Regions from separate parts of the Pseudomonas sp. SH10-3B genome, predicted to be linked through region 2. Evidence: predicted binding sites of a transcription regulator. Region 2 holds the regulator's gene; each other region holds the start of a gene.
The links. Region 2 encodes sigma-54, which starts transcription at its own class of promoters, with help from an activator protein. Its sites were predicted from a motif close to ANTGGCATNNANNTTGCTNT; they were not measured.

Region 1 (10,060 bases), on a different contig from region 2:
GCCGTTGTCGCTCTGGCGGGATGTGCAGCCGATCCTGCGCCGAATGAACAAATTCGCCTCACCCAGCAAGCCCTGGAACAAGCCAACGCCGTGGGCGCCAGCGCCGATGAATCCGCCGAACTGAAACTGGCCGAAGACAAATTCGCCCAGGCCAAGGCCGATATCGCCGAGCAATCCTATAAGGACGCGCGCATGCAGGCCGAACAGGCTGAGCTGGACGCGCGCCTGGCCGAAGCCCAGGTACTGACCCGCAAGAGCCAGGAACAACTGAACGTGCTCAACACCCGCATCACGCGCCTGCGCAAGCAATTGCAGCTGGGGGAAGCCCAATGAGCCCGATGATGCGTGGTTTGAGCTGTGCCGTGCTGCTGGGCAGTGCGGCACTGGGCGGTTGTGCCAGCCACCCCAATGGCGAACAGGCCTTGCAACAGGCGGGTAGCGATTTCCAGAAGGTCAAGGAAGACGCCAACGTGCTGCGTATTGCACCCAAGGACGTGATTCGCGCCGGTGAATCCCTGGCACGGGCCGATCGCTTGTCCAGCTACTGGGGCAGCGGCCCGGACGTCGTGCATTACGCTTACCTGAGCCAGCGCTACAGCGCCATCGCCCGCGAACACACCGAGCAGACGCTCAACGAAGAACGGGCCGCCAAGCTCGAACTGGAACGCCAGCGCCTGCAATTGGCTCTGCGTGAAAGCAAGCTGATCAGCGTGCAACAACAGGGTAAATGGCTCGAAGAACAGATCGCCAGCCTGACCACCACCCAGACCGATCGTGGCCTGGTGATGACCCTGGGCGACGTGCTGTTCGATACCGGTGAAGCGGAGTTGAAAAACTCGGCCAACCGCACCGTGTTGAAAATCGTGCAGTTCCTGCAACTGAACCCCAAGCGTGTGGTGCGCATCGAGGGGTACGCCGACAATACGGGCGGTCAGCAGGAAAACCTCAAACTGTCCCGTGATCGTGCGCAATCGGTGGCCGATGTGCTGGTGGACCTGGGGATCGATGAGAAACGCATCCAGGTTGAAGGCTACGGCGACCAGTACCCGGTGGAAGCCAACGCCTCCGAACGTGGCCGCGCGCAGAACCGTCGCGTGGAAATAGTGTTCTCCGACGAGAAGGGCCAGTTGGGCGCCGCTCGCTGAAGCCTTGCGCAAATCAAAAGTGTGGGAGGGGGCTTACCCCGAAAGCGGTGGATCAGTCACTATTTTCGGCGCCTGACACTCCGTCATCGGGAGCAAGCCCCCTCCCACATTGTTCTGTATACATCTGAGTATTCTCTCCACTCACCTTACAGTTTTTGCTGTCACTCCCGCCCGCGCTCGACTATTGTGGCAACTGTCCCCGTACACTTCTAAACTGTGCCGGTAAGTTTCACACAAAAATAAAATACCCGTGAAATCGAGTGCTGCGTCATGACCAATCTGTTGCTTTACCAACGTATTGCCCAGCAACTGGCTGAGGACATCCGTCGCGGTGTCTATCAACCTGGCGAGCGCGTGCCCTCGGTGCGCAAGATGAGCTCCCAGCTCAATGTCAGCCACGCCACGGTATTGCAGGCCTACGCCAACCTGGAAGACCAGGGGCTGATCCGGGCGCGGCCGCAGTCCGGTTACTACGTGCACCAGACGCCAGCGCTGACGGCGCCGACGCCGGACATCGCGCGGGTCGAGCGCCCGGGGTTGGTCACCCGCAGCAGCATCATTCAACAAGTATTGGGCGAGTCGCGTCGCGAAGGTGTATTTCCGCTGGGCGCCGCCGTGCCGAGTGTCGACTACTTGCCGGTGCGGGCGCTGCACCAGCAATTGGCCAAGGTCACGCGCTTCCAGAGCCCTCGTGCCTTCAGCTACATGTTCAGCCCCGGTTTCGAGCCGTTGCGCCGCCAAGTGGCGATTCGCATGCGTGACGCCGGCGTGGTGGTGGACCCCTCCGAAGTAGTGATTACCCACGGCTGTGTTGACGCCTTGCAGATGTCGCTGCGGGTGCTGACACGTCCCGGCGACTTGATCGCGGCGGAATCACCGACCTACTACGGCTTGCTGCAACTGGCCGACCTGTTGGGCCTCAAGGTCATCGAGATCCCCAGCGACCCGTCCACCGGCATGAGCCTGGAAGCTTTGCAACTGGCGGCCAACCAATGGTCGATCAAGGCCCTGGTGCTGACCACGCGCCTGAGCAACCCCCTGGGCGGCACCATGCCCGAGGAGCGGCAGAAACAGTTACTGCGCCTGGCGTCGGATTTCGATATCCAGATTGTCGAAGACGATATCTACGGCGAACTGATGTTCGAACTCGGCCGCACCAAGGCTTTGAAGGCCTACGATCGCCTGGATCGGGTGATCTATTGCTCAAGTTTTTCCAAGACCCTGTCGCCAGGGGTGCGCATCGGCTGGATGATCGCCGGCAAGTACCAGCAGGAAATCCAGCGCCTGCAGATGTTCAGCACGCACTCGGCATGCAGCGTCACCCAGATGGGGGTGGCCGCGTATCTGGAGAACGGCGGCTACGACCGGCATCTGCGGTACATCCGTCAGGAATACCGCAAGAACCTCAGCGCTTTCCAATTGGCGGTGCAGCAGTATTTCCCCGAAGGCACTCAGATGACCCGTCCGACCGGCGGCTTTATCTTGTGGGTCAGTTTGCCTGGACGGGTCAATACCCAGGAACTGCACGTGCGTGCCCTGCAACAGGGCATCAGCATTGCGCCCGGGTTGATCTTCAGCAACACCGAGCAGTTCAACCACTGCATTCGCCTTAACTGCGGCACGCCGTGGAACCGCGAGGCAGAGCGCGCGCTGATGACCCTGGGGATGCTGGCCAGCCAGTTATGCCAGGAAACCGCAGCCGGTTTTTGAGGTGTGCAATGGGGACAAGTCTGATGGTTGGCTAATCAGCACGCTTGTCATGCTGCGCACAACAAGCGAGCATATGACCCTCTGCCGTTAATGCTGTAGGCAATATGACCTCGATTGTTCGCGCTGCTTTGGTGATTGGCCTGTTAAGCCTGTGTAACGTCAGTACAGTGCTGGCGGCGTCACCTGTGGCTGAAAACAAGTCCGCTGCCAATACCCAGCAGGATGCCCCGGTAAAAAAACCGAGTCCCGCCAAACAAGCACCCGCCGCCAAGAAGCCAACCGCCGCGGCGAAAAAACGTGCGTCGACGGCGAAGAAAAACAAGTCAGCCCAAGAAGTAGCGCAGACCAAACTGCCACCGGCACAGTTGGATTTGTCCCTGCCTTCGGACATGATCAGGCACTTGCAGCCCCTGGGTACAATGCCCAAGCCCAAGAGCGTGCCATTGTTGCCGCCGATGTTCGGTGAAAAGCCTACCGACAACAGTGCGTTCCAAATCAACGGCCGTTTGCTCAGCAATGAGATGAAGCTGCAATTGCGCAACGAAGAGCGCCGTGATGTGGAAGGCGCTGCGTTGGAATTCGAGTTCAAGCAGTAAATTATTTCTACAAAGTGACGCCGACCATCGACCATCTGTCGCAGACCGGTCGGTCACTTTTGTTTTGTGCGAAAAACCCCTGTTAGACCATTTTAAAACGGCTGTTTAAGGGCGTACTCTAGCCCGGCCATCCCTATTGAGTCGTCGAGGACCTGCTGGTCATGAATTGCCGTGAAGGTTGTGGCGCCTGCTGCATCGCCCCCTCTATCAGTTCGCCCTTACCCGGCATGCCCAATGGCAAACCGGCGGGTGAACGCTGCCTGCACCTCTCGGTCGAACAGCTGTGCCAACTGTTCGGCCAGCCGGAACGCCCGGCGGTGTGCAGTGATTTCAAGGCGGATATCGATGTCTGCGGCACCGACCAGGCCGATGCGATCCGCTTGATCGGCTGGTGGGAGCAGATGACGGCGGCTTGATGGGCTTTACTATCGGAACTTCAACAATAAGGAATACAACAATGGGTTCGCTGAAACGACTGGCTGTGCTGTGCGGTTTTACGCTGTTATTTGCTGCCACTGCCCAGGCTGAGGATTGGCAAGTCGCCAAGGATGAAGACGGTATCAAGGTGTCCCTGAGCGAAGTTGCCGGCTCCAAGTACAAGGCGTATCGCGGTGTGACCGTGATCAAGGCACCTGTCGCCAAGATCCAGGCCCTGCAGGAAGATGTGGCCGGCGCCTGTTCGTGGATTCATGAGTGCAAATCCCAGAAACTGGTCGACAAGAAGGGCGATGAGGCCTGGACCTATACCCAGTTCAAGGCGCCGTTCCCGGTGACCGATCGTGACTCGTATATCCATGTCACCACCACCAAGGACGCCGACGGCAGCGTAACCCGCAAGTTGCAGGGCGTGCCGACCTACAAGCCCGAAGAAAAAGGCTACGTGCGTGTCGCCCAGGTCGAGGGCTTCTGGAAACTGGTACCCAAAGGCGCCAATGAGACAGAAGTCACCTATCAGGTACACACTGAGCCAGGCGGTAGCGTGCCATCGTGGCTGGCCAACAAATTCGTGGTGGACGCGCCGTTCAACACCTTGAAAGCCTTGAAGGAACACGCTGAAAAATAAACCCGGTTGATCGAGTGCCTCCTGACTTGAGTGGAACGTTTGCCCAGCCCTCAAGGTCCAGATAGTTGTAAGCCCACACACGGGTTTTATCGAGGAGGCACCGATGCAAACGTGGCAGATTACCTTTGTTGATGATCACGGCGTACAGTCCGTGGAGCAGTTCACCTGCGAGCAGAAGCCCAGCCTCGAAGATGCGGCGCACATGATTCGCAACAAGTTGGTGCCCGTGGCCGCCGAACTCGACCTCAATGACCTTGAGGGCCGCAAGCCTGAGCCTACGGTGAAGATCCTCAAAGACCAGAACAGTATCCAGATCCTCGACATCTCGCCCGCCGCCTGAACATTCCCTTTCTGCCCTTCAAGCACCTCTGGTGGAGGTGATAGCTTCGCGCTACTCTGCAAGTGAGATCAGCGAATGAATCGCTAAGGTCTGGTCTTGTCAGCTACATGCTTGTTTTCCCGTGGTGATGTTGTTGCCGTGGTACCCGCGTCTTCAGCGCGCGGGCTTTGGGAAGCACGGAAAGTCTATCCATCGGTTTTAGGAGGACGTTTCATGAGCACAGCCTATCAAGAAGACATCAGCACCAACGTTCTGCGCCGCATGAAAGAAGGCGGTTTCGACTTTTCACGTTTCCACCCCATTGAGTTCTACGCCATTTTCCCGGATGAGGAACGTGCGCGCAGGGCCGCGGGTGAATTTCGTGGCGAGTCCCTGAATGCCCAGGTCAGTGCGCGCGACGATGGCGCCTGGTACCTGGAACTGAGCAAGATCATGTTCGCAACCTACGACGGCATAGGAGACTTCGAGCAGGACTTTGAAGCGGTGGTCGAGCCGCTGGGCGGGATCATCGAAGGATGGGGCGTCAAGCAGGAGGTGCGTGGGTTACCCATGTAGCGCGACTGTATGAGCAACACCGCGTATCGGCTGACCTCTGGGTCGGCCGATTTTGTTTGGGCAGGATGAAAGTTTGTGGAACTTGCGCTGCACTTTCCAGCACCAAAAAAAAGGCCACCCGAATAGGGTGGCCCAAAGGGAAGACCGGAGGAGCCGGTCGGTACACGAGCTATTACGGTACCGATTGCGCGATGGTTAAAGCTGTAGGACACGTCCTGTTCAGCTGATGAGGGGGATTATCCGCAGGCTTGGACGGGCAGTGAAATCAACTCTGACTATGCTGTTGATAGCCAAAGCTTGCGTCGCCATGAAGCGTGCAGCAGTGCAGTGGGCATTCTGCGCACCAGGACGGTGCGATCAGCTGTTCGCTTATATTTAACTCACTGATTTTTAAGTGTTTATGCCGCTGGCACGGGCCTTGCGATGGTTCTTGCGTCCGGGTGACAAGGAGTTCGGCATGATCCGCACTTATTACGACGAAATGTACGATGGGGCAGGCCAGGTTCGTCCCCATTACCGCGAGTTCGCCCGCTGGTTGGCCGAAACCCCTGCTGAACTGCTGGCCCAGCGCCGGCGCGAAGCCGATTTGCTGTTTCACCGCGCCGGGATCACCTTCACGCTTTACGGTGACGAACAGGGCACCGAGCGCCTGATTCCCTTCGACACTATCCCGCGCAGCATTCCCGCCAGTGAATGGCGGATGGTCGAGCGTGGCTGTATTCAACGCGTCAAGGCGCTGAACATGTTTCTCGCCGACCTCTATCACGAACAGCGCATCATCAAGGCCGGGATCATTCCCGCCGAACAGGTACTGGCCAACGAGCAATATCAGTTGGCGATGCAGGGACTGAACCTGCACCGCGACCTGTATTCCCACATCTCCGGAGTCGACCTCGTACGCGATGGCGACGGCACCTACTACGTGCTGGAAGACAACCTGCGTACACCGAGCGGCGTGAGCTACATGCTCGAAGACCGCAAGATGATGATGCGCCTGTTCCCCGAGTTGTTCGCCGCCCAGCGCATCGCGCCGATCGATCATTACCCCAACCTGCTGCTCGATACCCTGAAAAGCGCCAGCCCCCTGGATAACCCCAGCGTGGTGGTCCTGACCCCGGGGCGCTTCAACAGCGCGTTCTTTGAACACGCCTTTCTAGCGCGGGAAATGGGCGTTGAACTGGTGGAAGGCGCCGACCTGTTCGTGCGCGACGACCGCGTATTCATGCGCACCACCGACGGCCCCAAAGCCGTGGACGTGATCTACCGTCGCCTCGACGACGCATTTCTCGACCCGCTGGCCTTCAACCCGGATTCCATGCTCGGCGTGCCCGGCCTGCTGGCGGCGTATCGCTCCGGCAATGTGGTACTGGCCAATGCCATCGGCACCGGGGTAGCAGATGACAAGTCGGTGTACCCCTTCGTCACCGAGATGATCCGTTTTTACCTGGATGAAGAACCGATCCTGCAGAACGTTCCCACCTTCCAATGCCGTAAGCCCGACGAATTGTCCCACGTGCTGGCCAACCTGCCAGACCTGGTGGTGAAGGAAACCCAAGGCTCAGGCGGCTACGGCATGCTGGTGGGGCCAGCGTCCACGGCAGCGGAAATCGAAGCCTTCCGCGCGCGTATCAAGGCTAAGCCCCACGCCTATATCGCCCAGCCAACCCTGTGTTTATCCACCTGCCCGACCTTTGTCGAAAACGGCATTGCACCGCGCCATATCGACCTGCGCCCGTTTGTGTTGTCCGGCAAGGAAACCCGTGTGGTACCCGGCGGCTTAACCCGTGTCGCGCTGCGTGAAGGTTCGCTGGTGGTCAATTCGTCCCAGGGTGGCGGCACCAAAGACACCTGGGTGGTCGAGGACTGATGCCATGTTGAGTAGAACTGCCTCGGATTTGTACTGGATGTCGCGCTACCTGGAGCGCGCTGAAAACCTCGCGCGCATGCTCGATGTCAGTTATTCGCTGTCGCTGATGCCCCAGGATGGGCGCGGTGATGGCTTGCACGAACTGGCCATGCCGCTGTTGATCACCGGCACGCTGGATGATTACCGCGAACGTCACGGCGAATTGCACGCCGAACGCCTGCTGCATTTCTTCGCCCTGGATGCGGCCAACCCGGCCAGTATTTACAGCTGCCTGGGCGCCGCGCGGGCCAGTGCCCATGCCGTGCGTGGGCGAATTACTGCCGACATGTGGGAAAACATCAACGCCACCTGGCTGGATATTCGCGAAATCTCACAGCAGGGCCTCAGTCGCTATGGCATGAGCCGCTTCTGCGAGTGGGTCAAGGAGCGTTCCCATCTGTTCCGGGGGGCGACCTACGGCACCATCATGCGCAATGACGCCTTTCGTTTTATTCGACTGGGTACGTTTATCGAACGCGCTGACAACACCCTGCGCCTGCTGGACGCGCGTTATGAAATGGCCGGCGACCAGGCCGACGCCGTCACCGATGGCACCGCCCACGCCTACTATCAATGGAGTGCCTTGCTGCGCGCGCTATCGTCGTTCGAGGCCTACACCGAGATCTACCGCGACGCCCCCGGAGCCCGACAAGTCGCGGAGCTGTTGCTGTTGCGCGCCGATGTACCGCGCTCCCTGCGGGCCTGCAGCGAAGAGATCGACCAGATCCTCGCCAGCCTGCCCGGCATCAACGGGCGCCCGGCCCAGCGCCTGGCGGCCGAGATGGACGCGCGGCTGCGGTTTACCGCGATTGATGAAATCCTTGAGGAAGGCCTGCATGCCTGGCTGACCGACTTTATCCCCTTGGTCCGCCAGTTGGGCGACGCCATCTACAGTTCCTACCTGGAGGCGGCATGAGACTCTCCATCAGCCACGAAACCACCTACCACTATGACGACCAGGTCCGCGCCAGCATCCAGTACCTGCGCCTCACGCCCCACGACAGCGAGCGCCAGCATGTGCTCAGTTGGCAACTGGACCTGCCGCGCCCGGTGCGCGCGCAGATCGACCCGTTCGGCAACATCCTGCATGTGCTGACCCTGGACGAACCCCACGACGCCATCATCATCGGCGCCCGTGGCCAGGTGGATATCGATGAGTTGCGCGAGGCCGAGCACGAGAGCCAGTCAGCTTTTCCGTTCCTGCGCTCCACCCGCCTGACCGAGGCCGATGAAGCCTTGCGCGCCTTTGCACAACAGCATTGCCACCAACGTCGTGATCGCACGGCCTTGATCGACCTGATGCACGCCCTCAACCAGTCGATGGTCTACACGCCGGGTGCCACCGAAGTCGACACCTGCGCCGCCCAGGCCTTCGCAGGGCGCGCGGGGGTGTGCCAGGACCATGCCCATGCATTCCTGGCCTGCGCGCGCAGCCTGGGCATTCCTGCGCGGTATGTGTCGGGGTATTTGTACACGGAAGACAGCACCCACCTGGCCAGCCACGCCTGGGCCGAAGCCTGGCTGGATGACGCCTGGTACAGCTTTGACGTGACCAACCAACTGGCCCGGCCCGAGCGGCATCTGAAACTCGCCGTGGGCCTGGACTACCTCGACGCCTGCCCGGTGCGCGGTATGCGTCGTGGCGGTGGGCATGAGCAGATGCATGCCAAGGTGTTCGTGGCGCCGACGCCGGTGATCTCGGTCCAGCAGCAATGACTCAGAACACAGCCGGTCGACTGTAGGAGCCGTGTTCAGGTTCAGGGCTGCTTACGCCCCGCCATATGCTTCAAATACCCCACCAGCAACTCCAGCTCGCTGTCAGGCAACACACTGGCGGCGAACGCTGGCATCTTCGCCTGTGGCCAGTGCCTCAGGCTCTGCGGGTCGCGGATATAGCGCTTGAGGAAGTCGCCGCTGAAATATTCCGTAGGGTTGTAGGGCACATTCAGGTCCGGCCCCACCTGCGCATCCCCGGCGCCATTAAGGCGATGGCAGGCCAGGCAGTTCTTCTGGAACAGCGCAAAGCCCTGGTTGACCGGATCATCAGCCGCCAACGTCGGGTCGGGCAACAATGCCGGAAAACGTTCAGCCACCGTCTTCAACTGCTTGATCCCGGAGATCTGGAATGGCCACTGCTCCGGGCTGATATGCCCGGCCTGAGGATCGGTCCACACCAGATAGAACGGCCCGGCACTCGGCTTGCCGTCTGCCAATGGGGGCCAGGGGTGGGCCGGGTCTTCCACGGCCAGCCACGCGCGGGCGCCGTTTTTTTGCAGCAAGGGGGCGGCCGTCAGTTCGGCGGCGAATCCATCCAGGGCAACGGCTTGCAGATGGTCATCGGGCTTAAGACCCGCTAGGAGCGCTGCCAGCGGTACTGCGCGATAGGTCATGTTGCGCTTGTAGGAAACGTCATCGACGATCTGCACCGTCTGCGCTTCCGGATGCTTGAGCAGGTCGGCGGTTTCCCACGTCTTGCGGGAGTGATCCAGCTCGACGGTCAATTGCGCCGCCGAGGCGGGCAGGGCGAGCAACAAGGCAAGGAATGCGAAGATCGGTTTCAAGACGGCGGCCCCGTGTTAAGTGGCGATAGGGCCCACGATACCGGAAAAGCGCGTGTAAAAAGGCAGCCCCTGCAACAGGATCGCTATGCACGAAGTCCCGGCAGGTGCTGCCAAAAGCTGTAATTCTGAAGCACAGAATAGGGGTGCAGAGGGTTCACCCAATGATCTTGGTCAGGTTGGGCAA
Region 2 (10,060 bases):
GCTACCAGAACCGTCGCCCTGAATACATCAATGCGTTCTACAGCGTCATTAACTGGCCGGAAGTTGCCGCACGCTATCAGGCCGCGTTGGCCTGACATTCACCTCGATAACACGATCTAAGGCCGACTATGGGCACTGAAACACTGGCGATCAGCAGCGTGCGAATGTTTCGTTATGCGTTTGGCTCGCTGCTGCTATTGGCAGGTACTGCATTGCTGGTGGCCCACGGGCTGGCCTGGCTGGACCTGGAACCGCGCATCATGCGCGCCTTACAGGGCGGGGCGATTTGCGCGCTTGGCACGGCGTTGGGGGCGGTGCCGGTATTGGTGATTCGGCGGATGCCGGTGGCGTTGAGCGACACCTTGTTGGGCTTCGGTGCCGGCGTGATGCTGGCGGCGACTGCCTTTTCGCTGGTCGTGCCGGGTATTGCCGCTGCCGAAACCCTTGGCCTTTCGCCCTGGGGTGCAGGTGGGTTGATCAGCTTTGGCATCATGCTGGGGGCATTCGGTTTGTATCTGGTGGACCGCAAGGTCTCCGGCGCCAGCCCGGAGATGTTGGTGGGCACGCCGGATAAACCGGTGATTCCACCGCGTATCTGGCTGTTCGTGTTCGCCATCATCGCCCACAACATCCCCGAAGGTATGGCCGTTGGCGTCTCGGCCGGTGGCGGCATGCCGGATGCAGACAGCCTGGCGATGGGTATTGCCTTGCAGGATGTGCCAGAAGGGCTGGTGATTGCGTTGGTGTTGGCGGGGGCAGGGATGTCGCGGGTCAGGGCATTTCTGATCGGCGCCGCGTCAGGCTTGGTGGAGCCGGTGTTTGCCGTGCTTTGTGCCTGGCTGGTGACGTTGGCCGAGGTGCTATTGCCTTTGGGCCTGGCGCTGGCTGCTGGCGCTATGTTGTTGGTAGTCACCCATGAAGTGATCCCTGAGTCGCGGCGCAATGGTCACGAAAAGCTTGCCAGCCTGGGGCTGTGCATAGGGTTCTGCTTGATGATGGTGATGGATACCGCCTTAGGGTGACACCCGCTCTCTGCAGGAGCGAGCTTGCTCGCGAAAAGCGTCAACGATAACGCGTGCAGCCTGGTATCACGTGAGTTGCTTGCTTGTATGCTTCGCGAGCAGGCTCGCTCCTACAAAAGGGTTATTCGCCTTCGCCGAAGAAGTTGTTGATCAGCTCCACCAGTGCGTCCATCGCTTCCTGCTCTTGCTCACCTTCGGTCTTCAGGTGGATCTTGGTCCCTTTGCCGGCTGCCAGCATCATCATGGCCATGATGCTCTTGCCGTCGACCATGCTCTCCGGGGTGCGCCCGGCGCGGATCTGGCAAGGGAACTGCCCGGCAACGCCGACGAACTTGGCCGAGGCGCGGGCATGCAGACCCAGCTTGTTGATGATTTCAATTTCCAGAGCGGGCATCGCGGGGGTGTTCCTTTCAGCTAAGGTCGCGGTGGCGAACCTGGACGTTCTTGAGGGTTTGTTGAAGTACCTGGCCCAGGCGCTCGGTCAGGTAGACGGAACGGTGGTGGCCGCCGGTACAGCCAATGGCAATGGTGACATAGGCCCGGTTGCTTGCTGCGAAGCGCGGCAACCATTTGAGCAGGTAGCTGGAAATGTCCTGGAACATCTCCTGCACATCCGGCTGTGCGGCCAGGTACTCGGCCACTGGTAGGTCAAGACCGGACTGGTCGCGCAACTCTGGCTTCCAGTACGGGTTGGGCAAGCAGCGTACATCGAACACCAAATCTGCATCCACCGGCATGCCACGCTTGAAGCCAAATGACTCGACCAGGAACGCGGTGCCAGGCTCTGGCTGATTCAGCAGGCGTAGCTTGATGGCATCGCGCAACTGGTACAGGTTGAGGCTGGTGGTGTTGATCTTGAGGTCGGCGAGGTCAATGATCGGACCCAGCAGCTTGGTTTCGTCCTCGATGGCTTCGGCCAGAGAACGGTGGGGGCTGCTGAGGGGGTGACGTCGACGGGTCTCGGAGAAACGCTTGAGCAGGGTTTCTTCGTCGGCGTCCAAGTACAGCACATCGCAATGAATGTGCTTGGCGCGCACCTCTTCGAGCAATTCGGGGAACCGCGTGAGGTGGCTGGGCAGGTTGCGGGCATCAATCGAAACGGCGACCAGTGGCTGGGCCAGTTCGGTGTGGATCAGCGCGCGTTCCGCCAATTCCGGCAGCAGACCGGCGGGCAGGTTGTCGATGCAATAGAAGCCGTTATCCTCAAGAACATTGAGGGCGGTGCTTTTACCCGAGCCGGAGCGGCCGCTGACGATGATCAAACGCATGATTACTGCCCGTTCTGTTCATCCAGTACAACCTGGTACAGCGCCTCATTGCTCTTGGCACTGCGCAGTTTGTCGCGTACTTCCTTGCGGTCGAGCATGCTGGCGATCTGCCGGAGCAGTTCCAGGTGCGCGTCGGTGGCAGCTTCCGGGACCAGCAGGACGAACAGCAGGTCCACCGGGGCGCCGTCAATGGCGTCGAAGTCGATGGGCGCATCCAGGTGCAGCAGGGCGCTTACGGGTATTTCGCAGCCTTTGAGGCGGCAGTGAGGAATGGCGATGCCGTTACCAAAACCGGTCGAGCCGAGTTTTTCACGGGCAATCAACGCCTCGTACACGGCTTGCGTATCCAGCTCGGGCACTTCACGGCCGATCAGGTTGGCAATTTGTTCGAGGGCGCGCTTTTTACTGCCGCCCGGCACGTTCACGAGGGAACGGCCGGGGGTCAGGATGGTTTCAAGTCGGATCATGGGGGGAGAGTTAACGACCTGTACCTTGCATCAGGTGCAGATTCTTTTCCTTATGCTTTATGAGTTGGCGGTCCAGCTTGTCGTAGAGCAAGTCAATGGCCGCGTACATATCGCCATGCTCTGCATTGGCGACGAGCTTGGCATTCGGTACGTGCAGGGTGGCCTCGATTTTCTGCTTGAGCTTATCGACCTCCATGATGACCTGCACATTGGTGATCTTGTCAAAATGCCCCGCAAGCTTGTTCAGCTTGCTCTCGGTGTATTCACGTAGAGGCTTGGTGACTTCCAGTTGGTGTCCACTGATGTTGACTTGCATACAGCTTCTCCTTCGTTGCCAGTGCATAAAGCGGCGGGTAGGAATACCCGCCACTGGAACGCTGTGGCCCGCCCGTCACATCAAACGCTTACGCTCGCTGGAAGGCGCGATCCCAAGGGATTCGCGGTACTTGGCGACGGTTCGACGGGCGACCTGAATGCCTTGTGCCTCCAGTAAACCAGCGATCTTGCTGTCACTCAACGGCTTTTTCTGATTTTCCGCCGCAACCAGTTTTTTGATGATCGCGCGGATCGCCGTGGACGAGCATTCGCCGCCTTCCGAGGTGCTTACATGGCTGGAGAAAAAGTATTTCAGCTCATATATGCCCCGTGGGGTATGCATGAATTTTTGCGTGGTCACCCGGGAAATCGTCGATTCGTGCATGCCCACTGCTTCGGCGATGTCGTGCAGAACCAGCGGTTTCATTGCTTCGTCGCCATACTCCAGGAAGCCGCGCTGGTGCTCGACGATCTGGGTGGCAACTTTCATCAGGGTTTCGTTGCGGCTCTGCAGGCTCTTGATGAACCAACGGGCCTCCTGCAACTGGTTGCGCATGAACGTGTTGTCGGCACTGGTGTCGGCGCGGCGTACAAAACCGGCATATTGCGGGTTGACCCGCAGGCGTGGCACCGATTCCTGGTTCAGTTCAACCAGCCAGCGTTCGTTGTCCTTGCGCACAATCACATCGGGGACCACGTATTCGGCTTCGCTCGACTCGATCTGCGAGCCTGGGCGCGGGTTGAGGCTCTGTACCAGTTCTATGACCTGGCGCAGGTCGTCTTCCTTGAGCTTCATGCGGCGCATCAGCTGGCTGTAGTCGCGGCTACCCAGCAGGTCGATGTAATCGTTGACCAGGCGCTGCGCTTCGGCGAGCCAAGGCGTCTTGGCGGGCAGTTGACGCAGTTGCAGCAGCAGGCATTCACTGAGGGTGCGGGCACCAATGCCGGCAGGTTCGAACTGTTGGATGCGGTGCAGGACGGCTTCGATCTCGTCCAGCTCTATGTCCAGTTCCGGGTCGAAGGCCTCGAGAATCTCTTCGAGCGTCTCGTCCAGATAACCCTGGTTATTGATGCAGTCGATCAGGGTCACGGCGATCAGGCGATCGGTGTCGGACATCGGCGCGAGGTTCAGTTGCCACAACAGATGGCTCTGCAGGCTCTCGCCGGCGGAAGTGCGGGTGGTAAAATCCCACTCGTCATCGTCATTGCTGGGCAGGCTGCTGGCGCTGGTCTGATAGACGTCTTCCCAGGCGGTGTCCACGGGAAGTTCGTTGGGAATGCGTTCGTTCCAATCGCCTTCCTCAAGATTATCCACCGTGGGGGCGGTTTCCTGGTAGGAGGGTTCCTGTACGTCGGGATTGGGTTTTTGCTCGATGTTGTCAGCCAGTGGGTCTGCATTATCGAAGTCGTCGCCTTCTTCCTGGCGTTCGAGCATCGGATTGGACTCCAGGGCCTCCTGGATTTCCTGTTGCAGGTCCAGGGTCGACAATTGGAGCAGGCGGATGGCCTGTTGCAGCTGCGGTGTCATCGTCAGCTGCTGGCCCATTCTCAGGACTAGCGATGGTTTCATGGCAGGGGCTTAACACCTTATTCGCCGGCGCAATGCGCCATCCACGACAGGGCGCGTGAGCGCCAAACATAAGCAAATTATATGCCTGATATCGAGGGCTTTGCCTAGAGCGCGGTAACAATAAAAATCCAGAGGTTTTCATTGACTCCCGCGCGTCGGGCAAACGACCTGCCGCCACCTTGTTGTTGCGGGCGGTTTTACAGGCGGAACTCGTGACCCAGGTACACTTCCTTGACCAGTTCGTTGGCCAGGATGGTGGCGGAGTCGCCTTCGGCGATCAGTTGACCATCATTGACGATATAGGCAGTTTCGCAGATATCGAGGGTCTCACGGACGTTGTGGTCAGTGATCAGCACACCAATACCCTTGGCCTTGAGGTGATGGATGATCTGCTTGATGTCGCCGACCGAGATGGGGTCGACGCCGGCAAACGGTTCGTCCAGCAGGATGAACTTGGGGGCAGTGGCCAGGGCGCGGGCGATTTCCACGCGACGTCGTTCACCACCGGACAGGCTCATGCCAAGGTTGTCGCGAATGTGGTTGATGTGGAATTCCTGAAGCAGGCTTTCCAATTCTTTGCGGCGGCCGTCACGGTCGAGTTCCTTGCGGGTTTCAAGGATGGCCATGATGTTGTCGGATACCGACAGCTTGCGGAAGATCGACGCTTCCTGCGGAAGATAGCCGATACCTGCACGGGCACGCCCGTGCATTGGCTGGTGGCTCACGTCCAAGTCGTCGATCAGTACGCGACCCTGGTCCGCCTGGACCAGGCCGACGATCATATAGAAACAGGTGGTCTTGCCGGCGCCGTTGGGGCCAAGCAAGCCGACAATCTGGCCGCTGTCGATCGACAGGCTGACGTCGCGCACGACCTGACGGCTTTTATAGGCCTTGGCCAGATGCTGGGCTTTCAGGGTTGCCATTACTCGGCCTTCTTCTTCGGCTGGATAACCATGTCGATACGTGGGCGTGGCGCGGTGACCTTGCTGCCATTGGCGCGACCGGCATTGGCGATCTGCTTCACGGTGTCATAGGTGATCTTTTCACCTTCCGTGGAGTTGCCATCGGGGCTGAGCACCTTGGCCTGGTCGATCAGCACGATGCGATTCTGCTGGGCATGGTACTGGATGGTCTTGCCGTAGCCCTTCATCGGACCTGTGTCGGTAGCCGACTGCTTCTGTTCGAAGTAAGCCAGGTTGCCCACCGAGGTCACTACGTCAATATCGCCCGCCTGGGTGCGCGTCAGTGTCACCGTGTTGCCGGTGATCTTCATCGAGCCCTGGGTGATGATCACGCCGCCGGTGTAGGTGGCGACGCCTTGCTTGTCATCCAGCTGCGCATCGTCAGCGGAGATGTGGATCGGTTGCTGGCTATCGTTCGGCAGAGCCCAGGCGCTCACGCTTCCCAGTGCTGCGCCCAAACCGAGCAAAATAGGGAGAGTTTTAACGAGCCTCATACTGTCCTCTTACGTTCGATAGCAGGTGTATCCTGCTTTCTTTCAAATACGCTTTCATTCCCTTGCCAGTCGATACACCGCCAGCGCCGTCGATTCTAACGTCTTGCTCGGTCTGCGCATATTGCTTCTGTGGGAATACGGTCATGCGACTGCTGGTAATCACCGTGTCACGGTTTTTGGCGTCCGTGCGCGCAACGCGTACGGAGTCAATCAGTTCCACCTCGGTGCCGTCCGGGTTCACCTCGCCACGCTTGCTCGTGACATGCCACGGAAACTCGGTGCCGCGGTACAGGTTCAGGTCCGGATTGGTCAGCAGGGTGACTTCGGTGGCCTTCAAATGCTCGACTTTGTCCGAGGTCATTTCGTACTGCACCTTGCCGTCGGGCAGGAACTGCACGCTATAGGCATTGGTGGCGTAATAGTCGATAGCCCCTTCGTCAACCTGCGCGACAGGCTGGTCGAGGAAGCGCCCCGGGCTGATATTCCAGTAGCCCACCGCGAGGAACAGCGCGGCGATGACTCCGAATAGCAGGAAGTTGCGAATCTTTTTGCTCAGCATAAAACGCTCTATAGGTAGGCGGCGTGGGCCGCTTCAAGACTGCCTTGGGCTCGCAGGATCAGTTCACAGAACTCGCGGGCAGCACCTTCGCCGCCACGGGCGGTGGTGATGCCATGAGCGTGCTCGCGAACAAATGTCGCCGCATTGGCGACGGCCATGCCCAGGCCGACTCGGCGAATGACCGGCAAGTCGGGCAGATCATCGCCCAAGTAGGCGACCTGCTCATAGCTTAGGTTGAGTTTGCCAAGAAGCTCGTCCAGAACCACCAGTTTATCCTCGCGGCCCTGATACAGGTGAGGAATCCCCAGGTTTTGTGCGCGGCGTTCCACAACGGGCGTTTTTCGGCCGCTGATAATGGCAGTTTGCACACCTGCTGCCATCAGCATTTTGATGCCCTGGCCGTCGAGGGTGTTAAACGTCTTGAATTCACTGCCGTCTTCGAGGAAGTACAGGCGGCCATCCGTCAGCACGCCGTCGACGTCGAAAATCGCCAGTTTGATGTTCTTGCCGCGTTGCAACAGGTCGCTGGTCATTTACATCACTCCCGCACGCAGCAAGTCGTGCATGTTCAGGGCGCCAACCGGGTGGTCGTCGTTATTGACCACCACCAGCGCGCCGATCTTGTGGTCTTCCATGATCTTCAATGCTTCGGCTGCCAGCATTTCAGGGCGTGCAGTCTTGCCATGGGGGGTCATCACGGCGTCGATGGTTGCGGTGTGGATGTCGATGGTGCGGTCCAGGGTGCGGCGCAGATCGCCGTCCGTGAATACCCCGGCCAGGCGTCCATCGGCTTCCAGGATCACGGTCATGCCCAGGCCTTTGCGGGTCATTTCCATCAGCGCGTCCTTCAGCAAGGTGCCGCGCTGGACGTGAGGCAATTCATCACCCGAATGCATGACATTTTCCACTTTCAGCAGCAGGCGGCGGCCCAGTGCGCCGCCTGGGTGGGAAAACGCGAAGTCCTCTGCGGTAAACCCGCGGGCTTCCAGCAACGCCACGGCCAGGGCATCGCCCATCACCAGTGCGGCGGTGGTGGAGGAGGTCGGCGCCAGGTTCAGTGGGCAGGCCTCGTGGTCCACGTGAACATTCAGGTTCACTTCGGCAGCCTTGGCCAGCGTCGATTCGGGGTTGCCGGTGACGCTGATCAGCTGGATACCCAGGCGCTTGATCAGCGGCAGCAGGGTCACGATTTCGTTGGTGGTGCCGGAGTTGGACAGCGCGAGGATGATGTCATCCTTGGTAATCATGCCCATGTCGCCGTGACTGGCTTCGGCCGGGTGCACAAAAAATGCGGTGGTCCCGGTGCTGGCCAGGGTGGCGGCGATCTTGTTGCCGACGTGGCCCGACTTGCCCATGCCGACCACGACAACGCGGCCCTTGCTGGCCAGAATCATCTCGCAGGCGCGTACGAAATCTGCGTCGATGTGGGCCAGTAAGCCTTCTACGGCTTCAACTTCGAGGCGGATGGTGCGTTGTGCGGATTGAATAAGGTCGCTGGATTGGCTCATGTCTGAAATCGTATAGCCTGACGAAAAGTCGGCGATTATAGCGGTAATGATCAATTCCCTCACGCAAGTTCGTCAGGCTTTATTCCGCGAGTGTCTGAGATCGATCCTCAGTAACATAGCCAGCAACGTTTTTTCCCTGTCCGCAAACTGAACTTGCGCCGTTCCGGCCTTGGGCGCCCTGTACCAGCAGTGATATAGTTCGCCGCCAGTTCGGTCCGCCCAGCCCATGTGGCTATCTATATGCGTCACCGTTGCAAACGATTGTCGCGTGCGTGGTGTCTGAGTGAGAGGCTGCATCCCAAGGAGTTTAGATGAGTGCCGATAACGCCTACGCGGTCGAGCTGAAGGGACTGACCTTCAAGCGCGGGACGCGCAGCATCTTCAATAACGTCGATATTCGCATTCCCCGCGGCAAGGTTACGGGCATCATGGGGCCGTCCGGTTGCGGCAAGACCACCCTGTTGCGTCTGATGGGCATGCAATTGCGCCCCAGCGCCGGTGAAGTGTGGGTGAACGGCCAGAACCTGCCGACCTTGTCGCGCAGCGATCTGTTCGATGCGCGCAAGCATATGGGTGTGCTGTTCCAGAGCGGTGCACTGTTCACCGACCTCGATGTATTCGAGAACGTGGCGTTTCCGCTGCGGGTTCATACCCAGCTGTCCGATGAAATGATTCGTGACATTGTGTTGCTGAAACTGCAGGCCGTGGGCCTCCGCGGCGCCATCGACCTGATGCCTGACGAGCTGTCCGGCGGCATGAAGCGTCGCGTGGCCCTGGCGCGCGCCATTGCCCTCGACCCGCAGATCCTCATGTACGACGAGCCCTTCGTCGGCCAGGATCCGATCGCCATGGGCGTGTTGGTACGCCTGATCCGCCTGCTCAACGACGCGTTGGGCATCACCAGTATCGTGGTCTCCCACGACCTTGCAGAAACCGCGAGCATCGCCGACTACCTCTATGTAGTCGGTGATGGCCAGGTACTGGGGCAGGGCACGCCTGAAGAGCTGATGAACGCCGATAACCCGCGTATTCGCCAATTCATGACCGGCGATCCCGATGGCCCTGTGCCTTTTCACTTTCCGGCAGCGGATTACCGCTCAGACCTTCTGGGGAAGCGCTGATGCGCAAGACATCTCTTATCGAGAAGGTTCGCCTTTTCGGTCGCTCCGGCATCGACATCGTCGAAGTGCTGGGCCGCTCGACAATTTTCCTGTTCCACGCACTGCTCGGGCGCGGCGGTATTGGCGGTGGCTTTGGTCTTTTGATCAAGCAGCTGCATTCGGTGGGCGTGATGTCCTTGGTGATCATTGTGGTCTCCGGGGTGTTCATCGGGATGGTGCTCGCCTTGCAGGGCTTCAATATCCTTTCCAGCTACGGTTCGGAGCAGGCGGTGGGGCAGATGGTTGCCCTGACGCTGCTGCGTGAACTGGGGCCGGTCGTGACCGCATTGCTGTTTGCCGGGCGCGCGGGTTCCGCGTTGACTGCCGAAATCGGCAACATGAAGTCCACCGAGCAGTTGTCCAGCCTGGAAATGATCGGCGTGGACCCGCTCAAGTACATTGTTGCCCCGCGCCTGTGGGCCGGCTTTATTTCCCTGCCATTGCTGGCGATGATCTTCAGCGTGGTCGGTATCTGGGGCGGTTCGTGGGTGGCGGTGGACTGGCTGGGCGTCTACGACGGCTCCTACTGGGCCAACATGCAAAACAGCGTGACCTTCAGCGGTGACGTGCTCAACGGCATCATAAAGAGCATCGTCTTCGCCTTTGTAGTGACCTGGATCGCCGTATTCCAAGGCTACGACTGTGAGCCCACTTCAGAAGGGATCAGTCGCGCCACCACCAAGACCGTTGTGTACGCCTCGCTGGCAGTACTGGGCCTTGACTTCATTTTGACCG
Region 3 (10,060 bases), on a different contig from region 2:
TAGGAGCTGGCTTGCCAGCGAAAATCGTCAACGATACCGCGCAAAACCCGACTACCCGCGGCGCTCCCAGGTTTCTCGCGAGCAAGCTTGCTCCTACAAACTCCAGGCAAAAAAAAGCCAGCACATGGCTGGCTTCGGCTTTCAGTGGCAGATTCAGTTGGCTTCTGCGGCCGCCTCGACGTCGTGCGCGATAAGCGAGACGAGGGCATTTTGCTGGCGGTGGGAGAGCTGACGAAAACGCTGCAGCAGTTCGCGTTCGTGCAGTGACAGCTCGGGGCTGTCCAGGCGCATGCTCAACTCGTCACCCAGCGCACCTTCCTGAATAAGGCTCTGTTCCAGGCGCGCGATGATTTCGGAGTTCATGCTGCGGTGATGATTGCGAGCCACCTCGGCAATGCGTTCCCGCATTCCGTCTGGCAGACGTACGACGAACTTGTCAGCCGTACGGCTGGAATAAATTGCCTGTTTCAATGGGCGCATATATTTAACCGGTTAGTTCAGGGGAGCGGTTATTGGAATTGGCCGCAAGATGAGTGTTAAGACAAGACTCACGACCAAAGTTCAACCCGAATTGCAAAGAGGCCGCATCATGCCTCAGATTTGCCAGTTCCTTGGCGTCAATTCTGTGACAAATATTGAACTGCCTAAAGGCTTTATGCCAGCACTCATTTGCATTTTTGCGGACTGGTTGGAAAACTTTTCTGCGAAGGGGGACGTCAGGCGATCCTCCCACAGGCACAGGCCGCAGCAGGGTTTAAGGCCGCACATCGTATAGCAAAGTGGCCTTTTGCCCTTATCTTTAAGACTAGTGGCAATCTGCCGATTTACTAGCTCATGCGACGTAAGGTAGGGCGGGAGAGGGGGGATGTGTCAGCGCAGAACCGGGTCGAATTTGATGCGACGCCCTACCACGAGGGTGAGCAGCAGACCGCAGGCGCAAACGCCGCTGGCAATAAGTGCGGTCGTTTGACCGTCTTGCGTGTCGGCACTCAGGCCGTACAGGCCAGTGACAGCGGTCAGGCACAGAAACAGCCAGCCAGATTTGGTCATCAGCGGATCCCTCAGAAAACCCAGTGTTCAGAGGCAGGTGCAGCCTGAGTGCCTTGAGTCAGGCGTACGGGCGCTTGTGCATTCGGTGTCATCACGGCCAGTTGCGGACGTTGTTGCAAGTGGTGAGGGACTGCCTGCTGGCTGATCTGCGCCGGGTCATTGCTGCCAGTCGATTGAAAGTGGAACATCAGCAGTGCAGCCAGGGCTAGGGTGTTGAGGGTTAACAGAATGGCACTGTTCATGGTCATGTTCTCCGCTTAACGCCGTGGCTGGCTGGATGGGTCTTGTCGGAGAAGTATTGCAGGTGTCGTGCCAAACTATTATTCCATTAAAATCAATGGTTTAAGTTTGCTTTAAGGCGTCTGAAGGTTGCAATTTGCAATGCTGGCATTTTGGGGGAGTGCATTTTGCACGATCCTGTCATGTGCCCGTATTTGCGGGGCGAAACCACGGTTGCTCCGGCAAGGATCGGCCTACACTCAAAAAGCCTACGGACGACATGACAAAACCCACCTCGGCCGTTAACATGCACGCCGTCCGTCGCAGTGCCCTTGGCCCGATGGCTGTCATTTGTCCCAGTAGCTCAATTGGATAGAGCATCCCCCTCCTAAGGGGAAGGTTGGCCGTTCGAACCGGCCCTGGGACACCAGATTCAAAGCCCCGCACAGCCTATTCTGTGCGGGGCTTTTTTGTGCGCGCTCGATCTTTTCAAACACCGGGCGAACCTTGGCGCTGATCAAGGTTCACAGCAGGTGCTGCCGGGTATTTTCTGAGGCGGTGTAACTTGAGCCTTACCCGACAGCGTCTGAGCTGTTCAAGCAAAATAATCCCCGGAAACAGCCCATACCGCCTGTCCGGAACCAACCACCCAGGACTATCATGCTGATAGCCCTGTCTCTCACCGCAAGGAGCCGCTCGGAACGCCGATGCGCCAAATCTGGAAATCTTTTCGAGCCCTTTATTTCGCCTCCTTGATGATGCTGATTGGCTCCGGCCTGCTCAGTACTTACCTGGCCTTGCGCCTGGCGGCCGACCATGTCGACAGTCTATGGGTCGGTGCGCTGATGGCAGCCAACTACTTCGGCCTGGTGCTGGGCGGCAAGATCGGGCACCGCCTGATCGCCCGAGTCGGGCATATCCGTGCTTACGCCACGTGTGCGGGGATTGTCGGTGCGGCGGTGCTGGGCCATGGCCTGATCGATTGGCTGCCGGCCTGGATCGTGCTGCGGGTGATCGTGGGCCTGGGCATGATGTGCCAGTACATGGTCATCGAAAGCTGGCTCAATGAGCAGGCAGATGCCAAGCAGCGTGGCGTGGTGTTCAGCGGTTATATGATCGCTTCCTACCTCGGCCTGGTATTAGGCCAGTTGATCCTGGTGATGCATCCCCAGCTTGGTCTTGAGCTGCTGATGCTGGTAGCACTGTGCTTCGCCCTGTGCCTGGTGCCGGTGGCCATGACTCGGCGCATTCACCCGGCGGCCTTGCATCCTGCGCCGATGGAGCCGCGCTTCTTTATCAAGCGCGTGCCGCAGTCGCTGAGCACGGTGTTGGGGGCGGGGTTGATCGTCGGTTCGTTCTACGGTCTGGCGCCGCTTTATGCTTCACAGCAAGGGCTGACCACCGAACAGGTAGGTCTGTTCATGGGTAGCTGCATTTTTGCCGGGCTGCTGGTGCAGTGGCCGTTGGGTTGGTTATCGGATCGCTATGATCGCGCGTTGCTGATCCGCTGCTTCGCCTTGTGCCTGGCGGTAGCTGCGCTGCCGTTGGCGATCATGACCCAAGTGCCGCTGGAAATGCTGTTTGTGGCAGGCTTCTTGTGTTCTCTCGTACAGTTTTGCCTGTATCCATTGGCGGTGGCGTTTTCCAACGACCATGTGGAGGGCGATCGCCGGGTATCGCTGACGGCCATGCTGTTGGTGACCTATGGTGTCGGCGCCAGCATCGGGCCGTTGCTGGCGGGTGTGGTGATGAAGCTGTTCGGCAGCCAGATGCTGTACGCATTTTTCAGCCTGTGCGCGCTGATCCTGGTGTGGCGCATCCGGCCTAAGGCAGTGACCAACCTGCATCAGGTGGAAGACGCCCCTCTGCATCACGTGGCAATGCCCGACAGTATGTCGAGTTCGCCGCTGGTGGCCGCGCTGGACCCGCGTGTCGATGAGCAGGTGGTGCAGGAGCAGATGCAAAATGCCCCCGATCCGGAGCCGCAGGTCGATCCTGTGCCGCCCGTGGATGAGCCAGCCTTCGAAGGGCCACCCGAGCCCTTGGGGCCGGACGAGCATCCTCATGAATTGAGCAGGGCGCGCCCCTGAATGCAAAAACGGGCAGATCCCCAAAGGATCTGCCCGTTTTTTTATCGCGATCTTTAAGGATTAAAAATCGTCGTCCTTGTCGAAGCGTCGCGCTTCACGCTGCAACTGGTACACAAAACGCTCGACCTGGCGCTGTACCAGGCCACTCATGTTGTGAAAGCGCACACCGGCGAAGGTGGTGTTGATCTTGTCTTCGAAGTGCAGGTAACGCAGCTCGACCGAGGTGGTCATGCTGCCAAACGGCAGTGCGGCGATAAATCGGTCGTAGACCTGGCCCAGTTGCAGGCGCTCGGAAATATCACCTTCAAAGCGCAATTTGCAGCCGGTGGCGGAAATATCCAGCAATTTGCCGTTGACCGGCGCCTTGAGTTTTTCGCCACCGAGTTCGATGTTCACCAGTTGCGCCAGCTTCAGTGCGGCGCGGAAGGCGTTGCGGCGCTGATGGTAGACCACCTCGTCCGGCAGGCTGCCGGTGTAGATACGGTGGCCGTCTTTTTCGCTGATGCTCAGGGTGCCTTTGCTTTCCCAGGCGACGCGTACGCCATCATGAAAACCTTCGATGCGAAAGGGTTCGCCGCTTTCGAGGTGGCGCTCGCCATCGCGGGGGATCATTTCGTCCAGCGCCAGCGTGTTGCCTTCGCGGTTGACGTCGACCAGATAACTCTGGAAGCGTTGGCTGCGTTCGTGGAAGGTGATGATCAGCGGATCATGGCTGTCTTGCAGCATCCGCAAGGTGCCGGCGATTTCCAGAGGCGTGGTGAGGACCTTGGGGGGCTGCGGGGCATCTTCCGCATTAAGGGCGTTGAACACGGTTCTTCCATCTCCAGACAAAATACGACTACACGCAAGAACCGGCATTTTGCCAGCATGTGGCGCGCCTTGGATAGGGCACGCGGTAAACCGGTGTCAGGCTTGGCTGCGGGTACTTGGCTTGACCAGGCGCGAGGTGGAGCCCTGGGCGTTATAAAGTGCCGGTGGCTCTCCGCCGTGGAGTATACGCAACTGGTTGGCGGTCGTAGCTTGCTGAAGCTGGATCGACTGACCGTTAAGCAGGTTGGCTTCCTGGCACTGGGCGAGCAATTGATTGAGTTCTTTACTCTGGGCCAGCAATTGATCGCCGACCGAGGAGTGGCTGGCCAACTGCGCCAGGCCGTCGTGGTCTGACGGCAGGCCAAGGCTGATGAGGATCTGGCTGCGTTTTTTGCCGTGCTGTTCCAGCAGGACAATCAACGACTGTTTGCGCGCCAGAATTTCTTCCAGCAGCGGCATATCCCGGCCATAGAGAGCCAGGGATTCTTCTTTAAGCAGCTCGAGCAGCTGTTGCGTCGGCGCTAGATCATCAATGATCAGTTGAAGCAAATGTTCGTCGTGATGCATGGCTGGCCTTGGGTTTTAAGCGTCCAAAAGCCCTGCGCAGGCCTTTGCCTAGCGCTCGGCTTCGAAGTTAAGCAGCTTGCTGGCTACACGGTTGCTGTCGACTTTATAGCTGCCATCGGCGATCGCCTGCTTCAATTCGGCCACGCGGGCTTTATTGACTACCGGTTGATCGCGCAGCGAGTCAGTGACCTTCTGCAACTGTTGAGCCTCATTGCTCAGGTGTACGGATTCCCCGCTTTGGCTGGCACTGGCCTGCTCTGCCTTGACGGGCAGCGCCGGCGCCTTGGCTTCTACGCTGTCCTTGGTGCTGGTGGTGCGCGTAGTGCCTGACGTAGTCGGGGTGTTATTTAAACGGCTGAAATCGATGACCATGATAAAAAACCTCTGGGTATTTGGACGCTTGCCATGTTTTCGGCCATACCCGGACAAACTTTAGGCGCAAATGACAATAAATCTCCGCACGGGACATCTCGTGCACAGTGTAGGAAAACCCAGCGTCCTGTACCAGTGATCTATAAAGCTACCTCGACTTGCCCGGGGGCCGTCACCCGCGCTTTGATCACGCGGTTGGAGTTGAGGTTCTTGACCCGAATCTGTTCGCTCATGCCGCCGTTGGACAGCGCTTCGCCCGGCATTTTCACCTGCAACCCGCCGCTGCTGGCGGAAATCACCACCTGATCACCCTTGCGAATGACCTCCGCCTGCTCCAGGTGTACCAGTGTAATCACCTGGTCGGTGACCACTGGTCGGGTCAGCTTTTGCCCGATGGCCTGGTCGAGGGAGGTCAGGTAGCCCTGGTTGATCATGCTGATGTCGCGTTCGCGCAGTGCCACATCCTCAAAGCCGATAATCCCGGTGCGTTTCAGCGGGCGGGTAACCACCACCACATCACGGAACAATTTGACCTGGGCCGGCACGAACACGGTCCAGGGCGAGGCGCCTTCGCAGCGTACCTTGACGGTCACACGCCCGATGGGTTGGGCCGGACTTTCCAGGGAGGCTGTCAATTCCTTGTCGCACATTGGCATGCGCAGGCGCGGGTCTAATTGGCTGACTTGGATTTCATAACGTCCCGGCGTCTGGGTGGTCGCCAGATAATCTTCTACAGTGAACTCAAGAAAGCCTTGAGTGACGCCGATAAGTAGATCAGGCAAGGTGACGTTATCTGCACGGGCCGTGGTGCCCAGGCTGAAAGCAAGCAGCGCCAACGTTACGCAGAGTGTTCTGCGATACGGTGTGAGGCCAAGGCGTCGGGAAACTGTCGTTTTAATATCCATAGCCATCAAATTAGCAAAGCTCGTGCCGTTTAGTGTTGGGTGCGCGCCGCCCTTGTAGGTATAGCCAAAGGTTTTAGCGTAGGAGTCATGGCATGGCAGGAGTAATGGATTCAGTAAACCAGCGCACACAGCTGGTAGGGCAGAATCGCCTGGAGTTGTTGCTTTTTCGCCTGGATGGCAAACAGCTGTATGGCATCAACGTGTTCAAGGTGCGGGAAGTGCTGCAATGCCCCAAGCTGACGATCATGCCCAAGTCCAGCCCGGTCGTGTGCGGCGTGGCGAATATTCGTGGCGCGACTATCCCGATCCTTGACCTGGCCCTGGCCACCGGTTCGGCTGGCCTGCAGGACCGCGAGAACCCGTTCGTGATCATCACCGAGTACAACACCAAGACCCAGGGTTTCCTGGTGCGCTCGGTGGAGCGCATCGTCAACATGAACTGGGAAGAGATCCATCCGCCGCCCAAGGGCACCGGCCGCGATCACTACCTCACGGCGGTGACGCGGGTCGATAACCAGTTGGTGGAAATCATCGACGTGGAGAAGATCCTCGCCGAAGTCGCACCCACCTCGGAATCGATTTCCGTGGGTGTGGTCGATGCCGAAACGGCGCACAAAGCCGTGTCGCTGCGCGTGCTCACGGTGGATGACTCCTCGGTGGCGCGCAAGCAGGTGACCCGCTGCCTGCAAACCGTCGGTGTCGAGGTGGTGGCGCTCAATGATGGTCGCCAGGCCCTGGATTACCTGCGCAAGCTGGTGGATGAAGGCAAGAAGCCGGAAGAAGAATTCTTGATGATGATCTCTGACATCGAGATGCCGGAAATGGACGGTTACACCCTCACGGCTGAGATACGCAGCGATCCACGCATGCAAAAACTGCATATCATCCTGCATACTTCGTTGTCGGGCGTATTCAATCAGGCGATGGTCAAGAAGGTCGGTGCCGATGACTTCCTGGCCAAATTCCGCCCTGATGACCTGGCATCCCGGGTAGTCGACCGGATCAAGGCAGCAGATCACAGCTAGGGGGCTTTCCCCCTGGCGGTCATACGATTTTAGAGGCGGTATCAGTGTCTACGGGTAATTTGGATTTTGAACAGTTCCGGGTCTTCCTGGAAAAAGCCTGTGGCATATTGCTCGGTGAGAACAAGCAATACCTGGTATCCAGCCGTCTTAACAAACTGATGGAGCAGCAGGGCATCAAGTCCCTGGGCGAGTTGGTTCAACGGATCCAGGGGCAGCCACGCAGTGGCCTCAAGGAAATGGTGGTCGATGCCATGACCACCAACGAAACCCTGTGGTTTCGCGATACTTACCCCTTTGAAGTGCTCAAGAGCAAAGTGCTGCCGGAGGCCATCAAGGCCAGCCCGGGTCAGCGCCTGCGTATCTGGTCGGCCGCCTGCTCCTCGGGGCAGGAACCGTACTCGATTTCCATGGCCATCGATGAGTTCGAGCGGACCAACATGGGCCAGTTGAAGGCCGGTGCGCAGATTGTCGCCACTGACCTGTCCGGCACCATGCTCACCAACTGCAAGACCGGCGAGTACGACAGCCTGGCCCTGGGTCGTGGCCTGTCCCAGGAACGCCTGCAGCGTTACTTCGACCCGAAAGGGGCAGGGCGTTGGGCGGTCAAGGCGCCGATCAAGAGTCGCGTGGAGTTTCGTTCGTTCAACCTGCTCGACAGCTACGCCAGCCTGGGCAAGTTCGACATGGTGTTCTGCCGCAACGTGCTGATCTACTTCTCGGCCGAGGTGAAGAAGGACATCCTGTTGCGCATCCACGGCACCCTCAAGCGTGGCGGTTACCTGTTCCTCGGTGCATCCGAGGCACTCAATGGCCTGCCGGATCATTTCCAGATGGTGCAGTGCAGCCCGGGAATCATCTACCAGGCCAAGTAATAAAGCGTACGCGGTCAAAAAAGTGGGAGGGGGCTTACCCCGATAGCGGTGGTTCAGTTGATGTATCTATCACTGATTCACCGCCATCGGGAGTAAGCCCCCTCCCACTTTTTTTCTGCGGCAAAGGTGTAGAAAGCGGCAACTGCCCATTGCCGCTTTACTGGCGCCACGCGGAAACCCGTTGCCGCTTTTCTGGCATTGTCGCCGGCAAGCTTCTCGCAACCCCTTGATTTACGGGGTTATCAGATATTGGCATGCGCCTTGCTATAACCCTGTTAACGAACAGCAGGTCAGCCTAAAGGTTTCCGCCATGAGCATCAGCTTCGATAAAGCGCTCGGTATCCACGAACAAGCCCTGGGCTTCCGCGCCCAGCGTGCCGAAGTCCTGGCCAACAACATTGCCAACGCCGACACCCCGAACTACAAGGCTCGGGACTTGGACTTCTCCGCCGTGCTCGCCGCACAGCAGGACAAGACCAAGAACGGCACCTTCGCCTTGAACATGACCAACAGCCGTCATATCGAAGCGCAAGGCCTGAGCAGTGGTGACGAGTCGCTGCTGTATCGCACGCCGATGCAGCCGTCGATCGACCAGAACACCGTCGACGCCCAGCTGGAGCAATCGGCCTACGCCGAGAACTCGGTGAACTTCCAGGCCAGCTTCACCCTGCTCAACAGTAAATTCAAAGGGCTGATGTCAGCCCTGCGTGGAGAGTAAGCCATGTCCCTGTCCAGTGTTTTCAATATTGCCGGCAGTGGCATGAGCGCGCAGACCACGCGCTTGAACACCGTCGCCAGTAACATCGCCAACGCCGAGACCGTGTCTTCGAGCATTGACCAGACCTACCGCGCCCGTCACCCGGTGTTCGCCACCATGTTCCAGGCCGGCCAGAACGGCGGCAGCGATTCGCTGTTCCAGGAGCAGGGCGAAGCGGGCAAAGGTGTGCAGGTGCTCGGCGTCGTCGAAGACCAGAGCAACCTCGAAGCCCGTTACGAGCCGAACCATCCAGCCGCGAACGAAAAGGGTTATGTCTACTACCCGAACGTCAACGTGGTTGAGGAAATGGCCGACATGATTTCCGCCAGCCGCTCGTTCCAGACCAACGCGGAAATGATGAACACCGCCAAAACCATGATGCAGAAGGTCCTGACCCTGGGTCAGTGATAAGGGGCACCGAATAATGGCCATTGTTGATACGTCAACCAACACTGCGGTCCAGGACCTGTTCAACAGCAAGGTCAGCACTGCAACGAACAATGTGGCAAGTACTGCCTCCGCCGCCACTGGCAATCAGTCGCTGGGCAAAGATGCATTCCTGCAACTGCTGGTGACTCAGCTGAAAAACCAAAACCCGCTGTCGCCTCAGGACAACGGCGCGTTCGTTGCTCAACTGGCGCAGTTCAGCAGCCTGGAAGGCATCAACACCCTGAACGACTCGGTGAATGCGATCTCCAGTAACTTCAGCTCGTCGCAAGCGCTGCAGGCGTCGTCGCTGGTAGGGCGCTCGATCATCACCCAGACCGACAAGGCCCTGGTGGATACGAGCAAGAGCATGACCGGTTCGGTGGCGGTGACGGCGGCGACGGGTAACGTTTCCATCAAGATCACCGACAAAGACGGCATTGTGGTACGCACCATCGATATGGGTGCCCAGAGCGCGGGTAACTCCGACTTCATCTGGGATGGCAAGAACGACAAGGGTGAAGTGGCCCCCGCGGGCACCTACACCTTCGCGGCCACCACCAAGAATGACAAGGGTGACTCGGTTGCCCTGGCAACTTCGCTGCCGGCAACAGTAACCAGCGTGACGTTGAGCAAGACCGGCGGCGAAATGCTGCTGAACCTTGCCGGTGGCATGGGCAGCGTCAAGCTGTCGCAAATTCAGACTATCGGTACATAGAGCCGGCTAAATACGGCAGAGGGAGAGAAACATGTCTTTTAATATCGGCCTTAGCGGCCTCTATGCGGCCAACAAACAACTGGACGTGACCGGCAACAACATCGCCAACGTCGCGACCACTGGCTTCAAATCGTCCCGTGCGGAATTCGCCGACATCTACGCCGCGTCCAAGCTGGGCACCGGCCAGAACAGCATCGGCAACGGCGTGAACCTGGCGGCTGTGTCCCAGCAGTTCACCCAGGGTGACGT

Region 1: the regulator sigma-54 is predicted to act here: its motif matches at 5,815-5,834, upstream of J1G35_RS26665 (circularly permuted type 2 ATP-grasp protein).
Region 3: the regulator sigma-54 is predicted to act here: its motif matches at 8,159-8,178, upstream of flgB (flagellar basal body rod protein FlgB).

The regions. Positions count from the first base shown of each region.
Region 1 covers NZ_JAFLXD010000052.1:9,121-19,180, forward strand. The annotation lists gene J1G35_RS26625 (DUF4398 domain-containing protein) at 1-333, shown strand, start outside; gene J1G35_RS26630 (OmpA family protein) at 330-1,145, shown strand; gene J1G35_RS26635 (PLP-dependent aminotransferase family protein) at 1,416-2,855, shown strand; gene J1G35_RS26640 (translation initiation factor 2) at 2,960-3,451, shown strand; gene J1G35_RS26645 (YkgJ family cysteine cluster protein) at 3,613-3,867, shown strand; gene J1G35_RS26650 (START domain-containing protein) at 3,909-4,514, shown strand; gene J1G35_RS26655 (hypothetical protein) at 4,618-4,854, shown strand; gene J1G35_RS26660 (ribonuclease E inhibitor RraB) at 5,068-5,409, shown strand; gene J1G35_RS26665 (circularly permuted type 2 ATP-grasp protein) at 5,867-7,276, shown strand; gene J1G35_RS26670 (alpha-E domain-containing protein) at 7,281-8,231, shown strand; gene J1G35_RS26675 (transglutaminase family protein) at 8,228-9,031, shown strand; gene J1G35_RS26680 (cytochrome c) at 9,073-9,876, opposite strand.
Region 2 covers NZ_JAFLXD010000001.1:170,020-180,079, reverse strand. The annotation lists gene J1G35_RS00885 (superoxide dismutase) at 1-95, shown strand, start outside; gene J1G35_RS00880 (ZIP family metal transporter) at 129-1,022, shown strand; gene J1G35_RS00875 (HPr family phosphocarrier protein) at 1,144-1,416, opposite strand; gene rapZ (RNase adapter RapZ) at 1,433-2,290, opposite strand; gene ptsN (PTS IIA-like nitrogen regulatory protein PtsN) at 2,293-2,757, opposite strand; gene raiA (ribosome-associated translation inhibitor RaiA) at 2,768-3,073, opposite strand; gene J1G35_RS00855 (RNA polymerase factor sigma-54) at 3,149-4,642, opposite strand; gene lptB (LPS export ABC transporter ATP-binding protein) at 4,840-5,565, opposite strand; gene lptA (lipopolysaccharide transport periplasmic protein LptA) at 5,565-6,098, opposite strand; gene lptC (LPS export ABC transporter periplasmic protein LptC) at 6,085-6,657, opposite strand; gene J1G35_RS00835 (HAD family hydrolase) at 6,666-7,190, opposite strand; gene J1G35_RS00830 (KpsF/GutQ family sugar-phosphate isomerase) at 7,191-8,165, opposite strand; gene J1G35_RS00825 (ATP-binding cassette domain-containing protein) at 8,477-9,286, shown strand; gene mlaE (lipid asymmetry maintenance ABC transporter permease subunit MlaE) at 9,286-10,060, shown strand, end outside.
Region 3 covers NZ_JAFLXD010000037.1:43,087-53,146, reverse strand. The annotation lists gene J1G35_RS23275 (Arc family DNA-binding protein) at 154-480, opposite strand; gene J1G35_RS31040 (hypothetical protein) at 590-775, shown strand; gene J1G35_RS23270 (PA3371 family protein) at 871-1,050, opposite strand; gene J1G35_RS23265 (hypothetical protein) at 1,062-1,292, opposite strand; tRNA gene J1G35_RS23260 (tRNA-Arg) at 1,623-1,699, shown strand; gene J1G35_RS23255 (MFS transporter) at 1,977-3,359, shown strand; gene J1G35_RS23250 (flagellar brake protein) at 3,420-4,169, opposite strand; gene J1G35_RS23245 (flagellar protein FlgN) at 4,266-4,736, opposite strand; gene flgM (flagellar biosynthesis anti-sigma factor FlgM) at 4,785-5,108, opposite strand; gene flgA (flagellar basal body P-ring formation chaperone FlgA) at 5,249-6,013, opposite strand; gene J1G35_RS23230 (chemotaxis protein CheV) at 6,106-7,038, shown strand; gene cheR (protein-glutamate O-methyltransferase CheR) at 7,083-7,910, shown strand; gene flgB (flagellar basal body rod protein FlgB) at 8,221-8,628, shown strand; gene flgC (flagellar basal body rod protein FlgC) at 8,632-9,075, shown strand; gene flgD (flagellar hook assembly protein FlgD) at 9,092-9,811, shown strand; gene flgE (flagellar hook protein FlgE) at 9,843-10,060, shown strand, end outside.